DNA from 2 places in the Streptomyces sp. NPDC048057 genome. Region 2 is predicted to be linked to the other one. Evidence: riboswitches for the same ligand, from Rfam matches in the RefSeq annotation. Region 2 holds a riboswitch; the other holds the start of a gene.

Evidence for each region. A riboswitch is a leader RNA that binds a small molecule or an ion and turns the genes downstream of it on or off. The one in region 2 is predicted to bind cyclic di-AMP.
Region 1: it holds a riboswitch for cyclic di-AMP, as region 2 does, so the genes downstream of both, AB0E05_RS28635 (M23 family metallopeptidase) here and AB0E05_RS05485 (M23 family metallopeptidase) in region 2, are expected to answer to the same signal.

What each region holds. Positions count from the first base shown of each region.
Region 1 is NZ_JBEZNF010000028.1:70,654-78,268, reverse strand. Features, by position in the region: gene AB0E05_RS28645 (pitrilysin family protein) at 1-1,007, shown strand, start outside; gene AB0E05_RS28640 (pitrilysin family protein) at 1,004-2,401, shown strand; cyclic di-AMP (ydaO/yuaA leader) riboswitch at 2,720-2,879, shown strand; gene AB0E05_RS28635 (M23 family metallopeptidase) at 2,893-3,672, shown strand; gene AB0E05_RS28630 (HPr family phosphocarrier protein) at 3,851-4,132, opposite strand; gene AB0E05_RS28625 (GNAT family N-acetyltransferase) at 4,323-7,385, shown strand; gene AB0E05_RS28620 (DUF5998 family protein) at 7,453-7,615, shown strand, end outside.
Region 2 is NZ_JBEZNF010000004.1:42,621-50,235, reverse strand. Features, by position in the region: gene AB0E05_RS05520 (HNH endonuclease family protein) at 1-497, opposite strand, end outside; gene AB0E05_RS05515 (hypothetical protein) at 669-908, shown strand; gene AB0E05_RS05510 (YciI family protein) at 1,131-1,541, shown strand; gene AB0E05_RS05505 (sigma-70 family RNA polymerase sigma factor) at 1,675-2,916, shown strand; gene AB0E05_RS05500 (MerR family transcriptional regulator) at 2,983-3,729, shown strand; tRNA gene AB0E05_RS05495 (tRNA-Met) at 3,805-3,878, shown strand; gene AB0E05_RS05490 (PP2C family protein-serine/threonine phosphatase) at 4,034-5,131, shown strand; cyclic di-AMP (ydaO/yuaA leader) riboswitch at 5,418-5,563, shown strand; gene AB0E05_RS05485 (M23 family metallopeptidase) at 5,575-6,567, shown strand; gene AB0E05_RS05480 (PrsW family intramembrane metalloprotease) at 6,817-7,615, opposite strand, start outside.

The DNA.
Region 1 (7,615 bases), on a different contig from region 2:
GGCTGGAGGCCGACCGGATGGGCTCGCTGCTGGCCGCCCTCGACGACGAGTCGATGGAGAACCAGCGCGACGTGGTGAAGAACGAGCGCCGCCAGCGGTACGACAACGTCCCGTACGGCACCGCGTTCGAGAAGCTCACCGCCCTCACCTACCCCGAGGGCCACCCGTACCACCACACCCCCATCGGCTCCATGGCCGACCTGGACGCGGCGACCCTGGAGGACGCCCGCGCCTTCTTCCGCACGTACTACGCGCCGAACAACGCGGTGCTGTCGGTCGTCGGCGACATCGACCCCGAGCGGACCCTCGCCTGGATCGAGAAGTACTTCGGCTCCATCCCCGGGCACGACGGCAAGCAGCCGCCGCGCGACGGCTCGCTGCCGGACGTCATGGGGCAGCAGCTGCGCGAGGTCGTCGAGGAGGAGGTGCCGGCGCGCGCGCTGATGGCCGCGTACCGCCTTCCGCACGACGGCACCCGCGAGTGCGACGCCGCCGACCTCGCCCTGACCGTTCTCGGCGGCGGCGAGTCCTCCCGCCTCCACAACCGCCTGGTGCGACGCGACCAGACGGCCGTGGGCGCCGGCTTCGGGCTGCTGCGGCTGGCCGGCGCGCCCTCGCTGGGCTGGCTGGACGTGAAGACCTCCGGCGGGGTCGAGGTCCCGCAGATCGAAGCCGCGGTCGACGAGGAGCTGGCCCGCTTCGCCGAGGAGGGCCCCACGGCCGAGGAGATGGAGCGCGCCCAGGCCCAGTTGGAGCGCGAGTGGCTGGACCGGCTCGGCACGGTCTCCGGCCGCGCCGACGAACTGTGCCGGTACGCCGTGCTGTTCGGCGACCCGCAGCTCGCGCTGACCGCGGTGGACCGGGTGCTGAGCGTCACCGCAGAGGAGGTCCGCGACATCGCCCGGGCCCGCTTGCGCCCGGACAACAGGGCGGTGCTGGTGTACGAGCCGCTGCCCGCCGCCGACGACGCCGCCCAGAACGACGCAGGAGAGGGGGCGGACCAGTGACCGACGCCGCCGAGCCGCTGACGACGATGGACTTCCACCCCATGCCCACGTCCGGGGAGCCCACCCCCTGGGCGTTCCCCGCGCCCGGGCGCGGACGTCTCGACAACGGCCTGACCGTGCTGCACTGTCACCGCCCCGGCCAGCAGGTGGTGGCGGTGGAGGTCATCCTCGACGCCCCGCTGGGCGCCGAGCCCGAGGGCTTCGACGGGGTGGCCACGATCATGGCCCGCGCCCTGTCCGAGGGCACGAAGTCCCGGTCGGCCGAGGAGTTCGCGGCCGAGCTGGAGCGCTGCGGCGCCACGCTCGACGCCCACGCCGACCACCCCGCCGTCCGGGTCTCCCTGGAGGTCCCGGTCTCCCGGCTGCCCAAGGCGCTCGGGCTGCTCGCCGAGGCGCTGCGCGAGCCCGCGTTCGACGACGGCGAGGTCAAGCGGCTGGTCCGCAACCGCCTGGACGAGATCCCGCACGAGACGGCCAACCCGGGGCGGCGCGCTGCCAAGGAGCTGTACCGGCGGCTGTTCCCCGCCTCGCTGCGGATGTCCCGGCCCCGCCAGGGCACCGAGGAGACGGTGACCCGGATCGACTCGGCCGCCGTGCGGGCGTTCTTCGACGCCCACGTACGGCCGGCCACCAGCACCGTGGTCGTCGTCGGCGACCTGACCGGCGTCGACCTGGACGAGCTGCTCGCGCAGACGCTCGGCGCGTGGGCGGGCGACACCGCCCCGGCGCACCCCCGGGCCGAGACCACCGCCGACGACACCGGACGCGTGGTCGTCGTGGACCGTCCCGGCGCCGTGCAGACGCAGCTCCTGATCGGCCGGATCGGCGCGGACCGGCACGACCGCGTCTGGCCCGCCCAGGTCCTCGGCACGTACTGCCTGGGCGGCACCCTGACGTCCCGCCTGGACCGCGTGCTGCGCGAGGAGAAGGGCTACACCTACGGCGTACGGGCCTTCGCGCAGGTGCTGTGCTCGGCGCCGGACGGGTCGGGGGCCGCGCTGCTCGGCATCAGCGGCTCGGTCGACACGCCCAACACCGGTCCCGCGCTGGCGGACCTGTGGCAGGTGCTGCGCACGCTGGCCGCCGAGGGGCTGACGGACGCGGAGCGGGACGTCGCCGTGCAGAACCTGGTCGGGGTCGCCCCGCTGCGGTACGAGACGGCGGCGTCGGTCGCCGGCACCCTCGCCGACCAGGTCGAGCAGCACCTTCCGGACGACTTCCAGGCGCAGTCGTACGCACGGCTGGCGCAGACGGGCACGGTGGAGGCGACCGCGGCGGTCGTGAGCGCCTTCCCCGTCGACCGACTGGTCACGGTGCTCGTCGGCGACGCGGCGCAGATCGCGGAGCCGGTGCGGGCGCTGGGCATCGGTGAGGTGACGGTGGTCAAGGGCTGACGGAGCCCGCTGACGACAGAGCCCCGGTGTCCGTGGACGCCGGGGCTCCGTCATGGGGTCGCCTCGGTGATGGCAGCGCACCCGTGGTCACACTTCGGGCACACTGACGCCATCGGACCGTCACCCGACGGCCGTGCGTCCGTTGCACGTTCGCCGTCCGGGCGGCGCATCTCCCCGTCGAATGTCCTTTTTGATGGGAAGTCGGGCGACACGTGCTGTGGCATAGCCAACAAAGATCGTCGTTTGTTTGGTGAACGCGAGCGGGCCCGCCTAGCGTCGATCCGGCTGTTCGCCAGGAGCCCGCCGCACCCGCGGCACGGACAGTCATCGCCGAGTCCCCGCCGGGCGTGAGCCCAGGGGAGCCGGGGACCCAGTCCCCCGGGGTGAATCGGCCCCTCCGCGGCCTGCGGAGGAGCCGTAGGAGACCTTCCTCTCTCCGAACCCGTCAGCTAACCCGGTAGGCGAGAAGGAAGGAAAGGACCGGACCCTCCATGGCGTTCGCCCGCCCCACCGGGAAGCACCGTGCCCCCAGCCGCGTGACGCGCAGGAGCGCGAGCCTCGCCGGCGCCGCGACCCTCGCCACCACCGGGGTGATCGGCACCCTCGCGTCCCCCGCGTTCGCGACGGAGAACGAGCCGAGGAACGACGGCGACACCGGAAGCCTGAGCGCCGAGGACACCGGCACGCTCCAGATGCTGGCCGCCACCGACACCCTCGCCGAGCAGGTCACCGACCAGGCCGTGGGCCAGAAGCGCGAGGCCGTCGCCCGCGCCGAGGCCGCGGCGGAGGCGAAGCGCAAGGCCGAGGCCGAGCGCAAGGCCGCCGAGCGGGCCGCCCGCGAGGCCGAGCGCCAGCGGCTGATGAACTCCTACCAGCTGCCCGTCGCCGGCTCGCAGGTCACCACCTCGTACGAGGCCAACAGCTCGCTGTGGTCCTCTGGCAGCCACACCGGCGTCGACTTCCACGCCTCCTCCGGCACGCAGGTGGTCTCCGTGGGCGCGGGCACCGTCGTCGAGGCCGGCTGGGCCGGCTCGTACGGCTACAACGTCGTCATCAAGATGCGGGACGGCTCGTACACCCAGTACGCCCACCTCTCCTCGGTCACCGTCGGCGAGGGGCAGGCCGTGATGCCCGGCCAGCAGATCGGCCGCGCGGGCTCCACCGGCAACTCCACCGGGGCGCACCTCCACTTCGAGGTCCGCACCAGCGCGGAGTACGGCTCGGACGTGAACCCGGTCGCGTATCTGCGCGCCCGCGGCGTGAACGTCTGACCCCCGCGACTCCCGTTCCGGAAGGGCCCCGGCGCACCGCGCCGGGGCCCATCCGCATGCCGCGCGTCTTCGCGCGGGGAACGGCAACGCGAGGAACGGCAAAAGGCGCCGATCCGAAGGATCAGCGCCTTTGACGCGGTGTGCGCCGCGTGCCCGTGAAGGCCGAGCGTTGGGTGGCTCAGACCGTCTCCGGCAGTTCCTCCAGCCCTTCGGCGACCAGCTTGGCCAGCCGGTCCAGGGCGGCGTCCGCGCCGTCGGCGTCGGAAGCGAGGACGATCTCCTCGCCGCCCTGCGCGCCCAGGCCCAGCACGGCGAGCATGGAGGCGGCGTTGACCGGGGTGCCGTCGGCCTTGGCGATCGTCACGGGGACGCCGGAGGCCGTGGCAGCGCGGACGAAGATGGAGGCGGGTCGGGCGTGCAGGCCCTCGGCCCAACCGACGGTGACACGGCGCTCAGCCATGGTGTTGCCCTTCGAATCAGCTGTTGTCTAGACCAGTCCCGGTCAGTCTCTCACGACGCTCCGGGTGCTCCTACCGACCGTAAACCCCCGGCCCGGCGGCCCCGGGCAGGCCCCGTCCCGCCGGGGCGATGGTGCCCGAGTACGGTCCAACCGCACCACCGCCGGGCCTCGGCGCCGTACGATTTCTGCCATGCAGACCGAGCGGGACCACGCCTACCCCGACCACTGGGAGGCGGACGTGGTGCTGCGCGACGGCGGTACCGCGCGCATCCGCCCCATCACCGTCGATGACGCCGACCGGCTGGTCAGCTTCTACGAACAGGTGTCGGACGAGTCGAAGTACTACCGCTTCTTCGCGCCCTACCCCCGTCTGTCGCCCAAGGACGTGCACCGCTTCACCCACCACGACTACGTGGACCGGGTGGGCCTCGCCGTCACCGTGGGCGGGGAGTTCGTCGCCACCGTCCGCTACGACCGGATCGACGAGCACGGCCGGCCGGCCAGCGCGCCCGCCGACGAGGCCGAGGTGGCCTTCCTCGTCCAGGACGCCCACCACGGCCGCGGCGTCGCCTCCACGATGCTCGAACACATCGCGGCGGTCGCACGGGAGCGCGGGATCCGCCGGTTCGCGGCGGACGTGCTGCCCGCGAACACCAAGATGATCAAGGTGTTCCGGGACGCCGGGTACACCCAGAAGCGCAGCTTCGAGGACGGCTCCGTCCATCTGACGCTCGACCTGGAGCCGACCGCGGAGTCCGTCGCGGTGCAGCGGGCCCGGGAGCACCGGGCCGAGGCGCGGTCCGTACAGCGGCTGCTGGCGCCGCGGGCCGTCGCGGTCGTCGGCGTCGGGCGCGCGCCCGGGGGAGTGGGCCGCACCGTCCTGCGCGACCTCGTCGGCGGCGGCTACACCGGCCGCGTGTACGCCGTGAACCGCGCCTTCCCGCCCGAGTGGCAGGAGGTCGACGGCGTCCCCGCGCACCGCTCCGTCGGCGAGGTCGTCGAGCGGACCGGGGAGCCCGTCGACCTCGTGGTCGTGGCCGTCCCCGCGGAGCGGGTGCCCGAGGTCGTCGCGGACTGCGGGGAGCACGGGGTGCGCGGACTGGTCGTGCTGACCGCGGGGTACGCGGAGAGCGGCGCCGAGGGCCGGGTCCGCCAGCGCGACCTGGTCCGGCAGGCCCGCTCGTACGGCATGCGGATCATCGGCCCCAACTCCTTCGGCGTCATCAGCACCGCGGCGGACGTGCGCCTGAACGCCTCGCTCGCGCCCGCGGCGCCGGCGCCGGGGCGGATCGGCCTGTTCACCCAGTCCGGGGCGATCGGCATCGCGCTGCTGTCGAGCCTGCACCGGCGGGGTGCCGGTGCCAGCGGAGTCGCTGGTGTCGCTGGTATCTCGACGTTTGTGTCCTCCGGCAACCGCGCCGACGTCTCCGGGAACGACTTCCTCCAGTACTGGTACGAGGACCCGGACACCGATGTCGCCCTGCTGTACCTGGAGTCCATCGGCAACCCCCGCAAGTTCACCCGGCTCGCCCGCCGCACCGCGGCCGTCAAGCCGGTCGTCGTCGTCAAGGGCGCCCGGCACAGCGGCAGCCAGCCGCCGGGCCACGCGGTGCCCAGCGCCCGCATCCCCGACGCGGCGGTGGACGCACTGCTGCGGCAGGCGGGCGTCATCCGCGTCGACACCGTCACCGAACTCGTCGACGCGGGCCTGCTCCTCGCCGGCCAGCCCCTGCCGGCCGGCCCGCGCGTCGCGATCCTCGGCAACTCCGAGTCCCTGGGCCTGCTGACGTACGACTCCTGCCTCGCGGAGGGCCTGCGCCCGCTGCCCCCGCTGGACCTGACGACGGCCGCGTCCGCAGCGGACTTCCGCCAGGCGCTGTCCCGGGCCCTCGCCGACGACGGCTGCGACGCGGTGGTGGTGAACGCCATCCCCCGGGTCGGGGACGACGGCGCGACGGAGTCCGGCGACGGGGAGGTGCTGGCCGCGGCGCTGCGCGAGGCCGTGGCAACGGCGCCGGCGAAGCCGGTCGCCGTGGTCCACGTCGAACTGGGCGGCCTGGCCGCGGCCCTCACCGCCGCCACGCGCACGGTCCCCCGCACCGACGCCGCGTCCGTACACCGATCCGCGGCTCCGACGCCCGCGAACGCCGGCGCCGAGGACGACCCGGCCCGCGTTCCCACGGACGCGGCCCCGCACCCCGCCGGCGCGGGGGACGTGACGCCGGCCGGCACCGGCCGGGCCGTGGGGACGCCGGCTGCCGGCGCTGGTCAGACTGCGGATGCCGCGCAGGGGGAGGGCCCGCGCGGGCACGACAGCGCCCGGTCCGCGGGCGCCGCACCGGGCGCGGACGCGTCGGTCAGCGGCGCGGACGGGGAAGAGCGGGGCTGGATTCCCGCCTATCCCGCCGCCGAGCGCGCCGTGCGCGCGTTGTCGGAGGCGGTGAGGTACGCGCAGTGGCGGCGGGAGGCCGCCGAGCCCGGGAAGGTGCCGGAGTACGAGGACGTGGACGAGGCCGGGGCCGCCGCGCGGATCGAGGGGCTGCTCGGCGGGGGCTCTCCGGAGCGCGGGATCACGTTGGGGGCCGCGGACGCCGGGGCGCTGCTCGCCACGTACGGGATCCACGTGCGGCCGACGCTGCCCGCGCCCGACGCGGACGAGGCGGTGCGGGCCGCCGAGCGCCTCGGCTACCCCGTGGCACTGAAGACGACCGCCCCGCACCTGCGCCACCGCGCCGACCTCGGCGGCGTACGCCTGGAGCTCGCCGGCGAGGCGCAGGTCCGCCGGGCGTACCGGGAGCTGACGGACCTCCTCGGCGACCCGGTCGAACTGCAACCCGTCGTGCAGGCCATGGCACCGCGCGGGGTGGACACCGTCGTGCGGGCCGTGGTGGACCCGGCCGTCGGCGCGTACCTCTCCTTCGGGCTCGCCGGCGTCGCCTCCGAACTCCTCGGCGACACCGCGCACCGGCTCGTGCCGGTGACCGACCGCGACGCCGCCGAGCAGATCCGCAGCATCCGCACCGCCCCCCTCCTCTTCGGCTGGCGCGGCTCCGCGCCCGTGGACACCGCCGCCCTGGAGGAACTGCTGCTGCGTGTATCACGCATCGTCGACGACCACCCGGAAGTCGTCGCAATCGGGCTCGAACCCGTCGTCGTGGCTCCGCGGGGACTGAGCGTCCTCGGCGCCACGGTCCGGCTCGCGCCGTCCCCCGCCCCCACCGACCTCGGGCCTCGCAGGCTCCCCAGCTACTGAGCGGCCCCCGCGCTCCCGACGGGGCATTGAGCGTTCGACGCCCTTCGGGGCCCTTAGGATGGACCACATGGCGAAGACCGGTACGACGACCCAGGGGCTGCGCGCGGCGATCGAGCGCAGCGGCTACTACCCGGCTCTCGTGGCAGAGGCGGTGGAGGCCGCCGTCGGAGGCGAGCAGATCGCGTCGTACCTGGTCCACCAGGAGACCACGTTCGACTCCAACGAGGTGC
Region 2 (7,615 bases):
GAGGACGCCTGGCCCTGGTCGTTGGCGTACGCCTCGCGGCGCGCCGCGGTCCAGCCGTACGCGCCGGAGTCCCACGCCTCGGCGAGCGGGACCATGTGGTCGATGTCGAGTGCGGACGCCGAGTCCACCACGGTGTCGTCGTAGTACGACCACCAGGAGCCGCCGCTCAGGGCGCAGCGGGCGCCGACCGTGGGGGCTTCGACGGCCTCCGCGATGAGGACCTCGTTGCGGGTGTTGCAGCCGTCGGGCTTGAGGCCCGCGTTCCAGTGCTTGAACGCGTCGCGCGTGTAGCCGGTCCGGCTCTCGGTCGCGACGGGCAGCCGGCCCACGGCCACGGCGAGGGACAGGGTCTCGGCCACGCGCGCGGAGGGCGCGGCTGCGGAAGGCGCCGCGGCACGAGCCGACGCGGCTTCAGGCGCCGCAGCGGCCGGGGCCGTTGCCGCGACGAGGGGGAGAAGGGCGAGTGCGGTGGTCACGGTGACGCGTGTCAGGTTGATGATCACATCAATCTGACTACGCGGCCTTCGCCCTTCTGCGGTGCTATGAATCGACTTGCTGGGCCGGACGGGCGTACCCGTTCACCCTGGAAACGTTTCAGCGCCCCGGGTCACTCCTCCGCACCGCCCCCACCCCCGTGACCCGCCCCCCTCCGCGGGCGTTCTCCCGGCATGACCAAGACCAAGCGCATCCTCGCCGCCGTCGCCCTCGCCGCCGGCGCCTCCGCCCTCTCCGTCTCCGGTGCGAGCGCGACCGGGCACGTCGACGGGCAGACCGCCACCGACGCCACCTCCCTGAGCCAGCTCGACCAGCTCGGCGAGCTGAACCAGCTCAACCAGCTGATGGAGGTCCCGAACCAGCTCGCCCCGCTGCTCGACCCCGTCACCCAGCTCGTCGGCGCCGTCCAGTAAGACCGCCCGCAAGAACCTCACGAAAGAACCAGCCAGCACCGTCCCGTTAGAAACCGCAGGTCACAGCGGATACGGCACCCGCACGCCCGCCGCTCGGAAAAAAATCCCAGAAAGTTTCCCGGGCCGTGTAGAGAACCCGTCACCGGCTCCGACGTCTCTTGTGAGAGTTGCCCACCGGGGGCAGCCGAAGGGGAAGAACCCCCGCGTCACAAGGAGCGAACCATGAAGTACTTGGTGATGATCCAGGGCAACCAGGCCGCGCACGAGGCCATGACGGGCAAGGCGTCGCCCGGCTACCCCGCGTGGAGCGAGCAGGACATGCAGGCCATGTTCAGCCACATGGGCGCCCTCAACGACGACCTCGCCGAGAGCGGCGAGCTCCTCGACGGCAACGGACTCGCGGAGCCGGCCAAGACCCGTCACGTCCTGGCGGGCAAGGACGGCAAGCCCGTGATCACGGACGGTCCGTACGGCGAGACGAAGGAAGTCCTCGCGGGCTACTGGGTGCTCGACTGCGCAAGCCTGGAGCGGGTGACCGAGATCGCCGCCCGCGCCGCGGCCTGTCCCGTCCCTGAGGGCACCATCTGCTCGCCCCTCGTCATCCGGCCCATCATGGAGGCCCCGGAAGCCTGACCGCACTGCACTGCACTGCACTGCACTGCACCGCACCGCACGGCGCTGCACCGCACCGCCGGAAGCCACCCGGTCCGCCGCCCGGACGTCGCACGGCTGACCGCTGTCGGTGGCCTGTGATACGTACGACCACATGAGCAACACGCGTCGTACGCCCACGATCGAGGACCTGCTGCGCCATCACGCGCCGCAGGTCCTCGGTGCGTTGGTGCGCCGTTACGGGCACTTCGACCTGGCCGAGGACTCCGTCCAGGAAGCGTTGCTCGCCGCCGCCCAGCAGTGGCCCGCCACCGGCACTCCGGACAATCCGCGCGGCTGGCTGATCAAGGTCGCCTCCCGCCGGCTGACGGACCTGCTGCGCAGCGAGGAGGCCCGGCGCCGCCGGGAGGAGAGCGCCGCGCAGCTCGCCCCGCGCGACTCCTTCACCGCACCGGCGCCCGGCGACGACCGCGCCCCCAGCGAGGACGACACCCTCACCCTGCTCTTCCTGTGCTGCCACCCCGATCTGACGCCGGCCGCGCAGATCGCCCTGACGCTGCGCGCCGTCGGCGGACTGACCACCGCGGAGATCGCCCGTGCGCACCTGGTGCCCGAGGCGACGATGGCCCAGCGCATCAGCCGGGCGAAGCTGAAGGTGAAGGAGGCGCCGTTCCGGCCGCCCGGGCCCGCCGACCGGGACCAGCGGCTGGCCGCCGTGCTCCAGGTGCTGTACCTGATCTTCAACGAGGGGTACACGGCGACGTCGGGCGCCCGGCTGCACCGCTCCGACCTGGCGCACGAGGCGATCCGGCTGACCCGGCGCATACGGCTGCTGCTGCCCCGCGAGGGCGCGGTCACCGGGCTCCTCGCGCTGATGCTGCTCACCGAGGCCCGTGCCGCGGCCCGTACCGGGCCCGACGGCGAGATCGTCCCGCTCGACGAACAGGACCGCACGCTCTGGGACCGGGACGCCGTCGCCGAGGGCACCGAGCTGGTCGAGGAGGCGCTGGCACAGGGCCCGGCCGGGGTGTACCAGCTCCAGGCGGCCGTCGCCGCGCTCCACGACGAGGCGGCCAGCGCGGACGACACGGACTGGCCGCAGATCCTCGCGCTGTACAACCTGCTGGTGGAGATCGCGCCCGAGCCGATGGCGGAGCTGGGACGCGCGGTGGCGGTGGCGATGGTGCGCGGGCCCGAGGCCGGGCTCGCCGAGGTCGACCGGCTGGCGGACCGGCTCAGCGGACACCACCGGCTGGACGCGGTCCGCGCCCATCTGCTGGAGCGCTCGGGGGACGTGGCCGGCGCGCGCGAGGCGTACCGACGGGCGGCCGGGCTGACCCTCAGCGCACCCGAGGCGCGCTACCTCCGGATGCGCGCCGACCGGCTCGTCCCCTGACGCCCGCCTTGCCCGGGTTCTTTGCCGGTTGACCTTTACGCAACGTCAAGTTCTACCGTTCACGTCATGGAGTGGTCGATCCAAGAGGTCGCCCGACGCGCCGGCACGACGAGCCGCACCCTGCGGCACTACGGCGACATCGGGCTGCTGGAGCCGTGCCGGGTCGGTGCCAACGGCTACCGCTACTACGGCGCCGAGGAGCTGGTGCGCCTCCAGCGCATCCTGCTCCTGCGCGAGCTGGGGCTCGGGCTGCCCGCCATCGCCGAGGTGCTGGCGGGGCAGCGGGACACGGCCGCCGCGCTCCGCGCCCACCTCGGGCTGCTGGAGCTGGAGCGGAAGCGCATCGGGCGGCAGATCGCCTCGGTGCGAACCACCCTGCACAAGACCGAACGAGGGGAGGAACCGATGGCTGAGGACGTGCTCGACGGCTTCGACCACACGCAGTACGAGCAGGAGGTGACCGAACGCTGGGGCGCGGACGCCTGGGAGCGCAGCGACCGCACCTGGCGTTCGCTGAGTGAAGGGGAACGCCGGGACCACCAGCGCGCCCACGACGAGATCGCCCGGGACTACGGGCGGGCCCTCGGGGACGGGCACCCGGCCGACGGCGAGGTGGCGCAGGAGGTCACCCGGCGGATGTACGCCTGGCAGTCCCTGATGGGCGCCCCGTCGAAGGCGCACTTCGCCGGGCTCGGCGAGATGTACGTCGCCGATCCGCGCTTCGGGCGCCACTACGACCGGCACGGCGAGGGGACGGCGGTCTTCGTGCGGGACGCGATGGCGGCGTACGCGGAGCGGAACCTCACCGACTGAGACCCCCGTGATCATCGACTGAGCCCCAGGTGGTCGCGAGCACTGCTCCGGATGGCGTAGAGTTGTGTTCACCGACGCGGGGTGGAGCAGCTCGGTAGCTCGCTGGGCTCATAACCCAGAGGTCGCAGGTTCAAATCCTGTCCCCGCTACTGAAGGCCACGGCCCGGCACTCGATTCGAGTGCCGGGCCGTGGTCGTTCTCCCGTTCTCCCGCCCGCCCGGGCTCCACGGGCGTCCCCCGACCGGCCCAGCCGGCTCGCCGTCCGTGCCCGCCGCACCGAGGCTGAGGGGGGAGGAGAGCACCCGTGGCGGAGGAAGAGCAGCGGAACAACTTCGGTGCCCGGCGCTTCGCGCGGATGCTGCCGGCGCTGATGATCATCGTCGGGGTGGTCTACGACCTCTCGACCCCGGGGAAGTTCACGGCGGTGCCGATGTTCACCGCCGCCCCGCTGATCGCCGCCCCGTTCTTCTCCTGGGCCGTCACGCTGGCGACCGGCGCCTTCGCCGTGCTGACCGAGCTGGCCCTGGACGTCTACAACCACTCGCTCGGGCAGACCCAGGCGTACACCGAGCTGACCACCGTCTTCACCGTCTCGGTGCTCGCGCTCTTCATCAACCGGGTCGTCGCGCGCAGCAACGAGCGGCTGGCCTCCGCCCGGGTGATTGCCGAGACCGCGCAGCGCGCCGTGCTGCCCACCCCCGCCGAGGAGATCGGCGGGCTGCGGATCGCGGCCCGGTACGAGGCGGCGCTCGCGGACGCGTTCATCGGGGGCGACCTCTTCGCGGTGCAGGACACCCCGCACGGGGTGCGGCTGGTGGTCGGGGACGTACGGGGCAAGGGGCTCGGCGCGGTGGAGGCGGTGGCCGTGCTGATCGGCTCGTTCCGCGAGGCGGCCGAGCAGGAGAGCGCCCTGGAGGGGGTGGCGGAGCGGCTGGAGCGGGCGCTGACCCGGGAGGCGGGGCGGCGGGGCGAGGCCGACGTGGACGCCTTCGAGGGGTTCGCCACCGCGGTCATCGCGGAGATCCCGCACGGCCTCGGGGTCGTACGGCTGGTGAACCGCGGGCACCCGGAGCCGCTGCTGCTGCGCGGCGACGGAGGGTTGGGGCGGCTGGCGCCGGGGGAGCCGGCGCTGCCGATCGGAATGCAGTCGCTGGGGGAGTGGCCGGACCGGGTGGACGAGCACCCGATGCCGCCGGGGGCGACGCTGCTGCTCTACACGGACGGCCTGTCGGAGGCGCGGGACGCGTCCGGAGCCTTCTATGAGCCGGGCAGCCGGCTCGTCGGGCGCGCCTTCCCGGGCCCGGGGGAGCTGTTGGACGCGCTCATCGACGACGTCCGCCGGCACACCGGGGGCGGCTCCACGGACGACATGGCGCTGCTGGCGGTCACCCGGCCCGCCTAGGGCCTGATCCGTAGGAGAGACCCCAGCTCCCGCCGACGGTCCACGCAGCGTAGTCGAACGACTGCTCGGAGCACGCCATCTGACGTACTGTCAGGGCCATGGCAGGGTCGAGGTGCGGGTTAAACCTCGTTCGGGCCGCTCAAGTCGCCCGAATCCGGCCGCTTGTGTCCCGGTTGGTTCCGCGATCTTCGTTAACGATCATGGGGACCGGCTTGGAATCCGGTCCGGGTGTCTATTAACGTTCGATAACGCAGCGCGGTCGTCCCAGTCGCCGTCAGGGCGACGCCGTGCGCACGCGCCGAATCCCGCAAGGGAACCGGGGAACCACCTCTTGGGGTGAATCGGATGCTTCGCAGCCTGCGAAGCGTTCCGTAGGAGACCTTCCTGCTCCGAACCCGTCAGCTAACCCGGTAGGCGAGAAGGAAGGAAAGGAGTACGCCTCAGTGGCGTCCAACAGCCCTGCCCCGGAAGCTCCTGCCGGGTCCTCCAGGACCGGTGCCTTCAGCGAAAACGGGGCCGAGCGCTCGTACGGCGAGTGGAACCCCAGCGCGGACACGGTCGGCTCCTCGCGCGGTCGCCACCGCGTCCTGCGCCAGCAGCGCAGGGCCTTCGCCCGTAGCTCCACCGTCCTCGGCGTCGGTGTGATCGCCGCGGTCGGCGCGGGTGGCATCGCCACCGCCCAGAACAAGCCCCCGGTCGCCATCTCCCTCCCCGACGGTCTCGGGGGCGGCGACGGCAAGGACGATGACGGTAACGAGCCGTCCACCGAAGGCTCCAGCGAGCTGATGGCCATGGGCGCCACCGCCGAAGGCGGCGCCGGCGAGGCCCTGCGCTCCAGGATCCTCCAGCAGGCCGAGCAGCAGCAGGCCCAGGCCGAGGCCGCGAAGCAGGCCGCCGCCGACAAGGCCGCGAAGGAGAAGGCCGAGGCGGAGGCGCGCGCGAAGGCCAAGGCGAAGGCCGAGGCCGAGAAGAAGAAGGCCGAGGCGGAGGCCAAGGCCAAGGCGGAGGAGGAGCGCAAGGCGAAGCTCGCGAAGATGTTCGCGCTGCCGCTCTCCTCGTACAGCATCTCGGCGACGTACGGCCAGTCCGGTTCGATGTGGTCCTCCGGCCAGCACACCGGCCTCGACTTCGTCGCCTCGGCGGGCACCCCTCTGAAGGCCGTGGGCGCCGGTACGGTCAAGTTCGCCGGCTGGTCCGGCCCGGCGTACGGCTACCAGGTCATCCTGGAGCTGAACGACGGCACCGAGATCATGTACGCCCACATGCAGACGGTCGGCGTGAGCGCGGGCCAGAAGGTCGTCGCGGGCGACGGCGTCGGGCGCGTGGGCGCGACCGGCAACGTCTCCGGTGCGCACCTGCACATGGAGGTCAAGACCCCGGGCGGTGCCACCATCAACCCGGCGTCCTGGCTGCAGAGCAAGAACCTCAACGTCTGAGCAGCGAGTCCCGGGCCCTGAGCTTTTGGCCCGACGACGGCTGCGACGAGCGGGCGCCGGCTTCCTCGCACTGCTGAGTTCCCTGAGCTCTTCCGGCTCTTGGGCATGGGGCGCGCTCGTGCGCCCTCAGCCGGCTGCCGGCCGTGCTCGTACGCCGTCCCCGAAATCGCCGATGGCCCTGGTGTCACCCCCCGACGCCAGGGCCGTCGGTCTTTTCCGCCGGATCTTGGCCAGCGATACGTCCCCGCGTCACACGCGGTACGGGTTGTAGCCCTCGTAGTCCCGGTACGGCGGGGGCACCCGGACCGCGCCCGTCGCCCGGGCCGCGTACGTCAGCGCCGGGCTCGCCACCTCCTTGCGCCGCCACATGTGGTGCAGCAACTCCTGCTCCCGTGCGACGAAGTCAGGGTCGACCGCGCCGCGCTGCGCCCGGTGGCGGAGGAAGGCGAGCGAGGTCGCGAAGCGCTGGTACTCCGCCACCGCGTGCGCCGCCGCGGACCCCTGCGTACGCCGGGCGAAGTCACGGGCCGCGGTGCGCGCCCGCATGGAGGCCAGCGCGGAGGGCTCGGCGGACGCCAGCCAGCCGGCCGCCGCGTACGCCGGCAGCGCCGTGGAGACCGTGCGCAACTCCCGCTGCCGGGACCAGATCGTCAACCACGTCAGCAGGCCGAAGGCCGGGACCATGAACAGCGCGTACACCGCGTAGAAGCCGAACGGGCCGAGCATCGACGCCGAACCGTTCCACAGCGCGTGCACGCCCATGGCGAGGACGAGCCCCAGCAGCGGCAGGGCGGTGCGGCGGAACCTGCGCCGGCGGGCCGCCAGCGCGGCCAGCCCGAAACCGATGCCCGTGAGCACCGTGAACAGCGGGTGCGCGAACGGCGACATGACGATCCGTACGAAGAAGGTCGCCGCCGTCATCGACTCGAAGCCCTCCGAGCCCGTCGACTGGTCGTCGTCGAAGGCCCGGCCGAGGTAGAGGATGTTCTCGGTGAAGGCGAAGCCGGTCGCGGTGAAGCCGGCGACCACGACGCCGTCGACCAGGCCC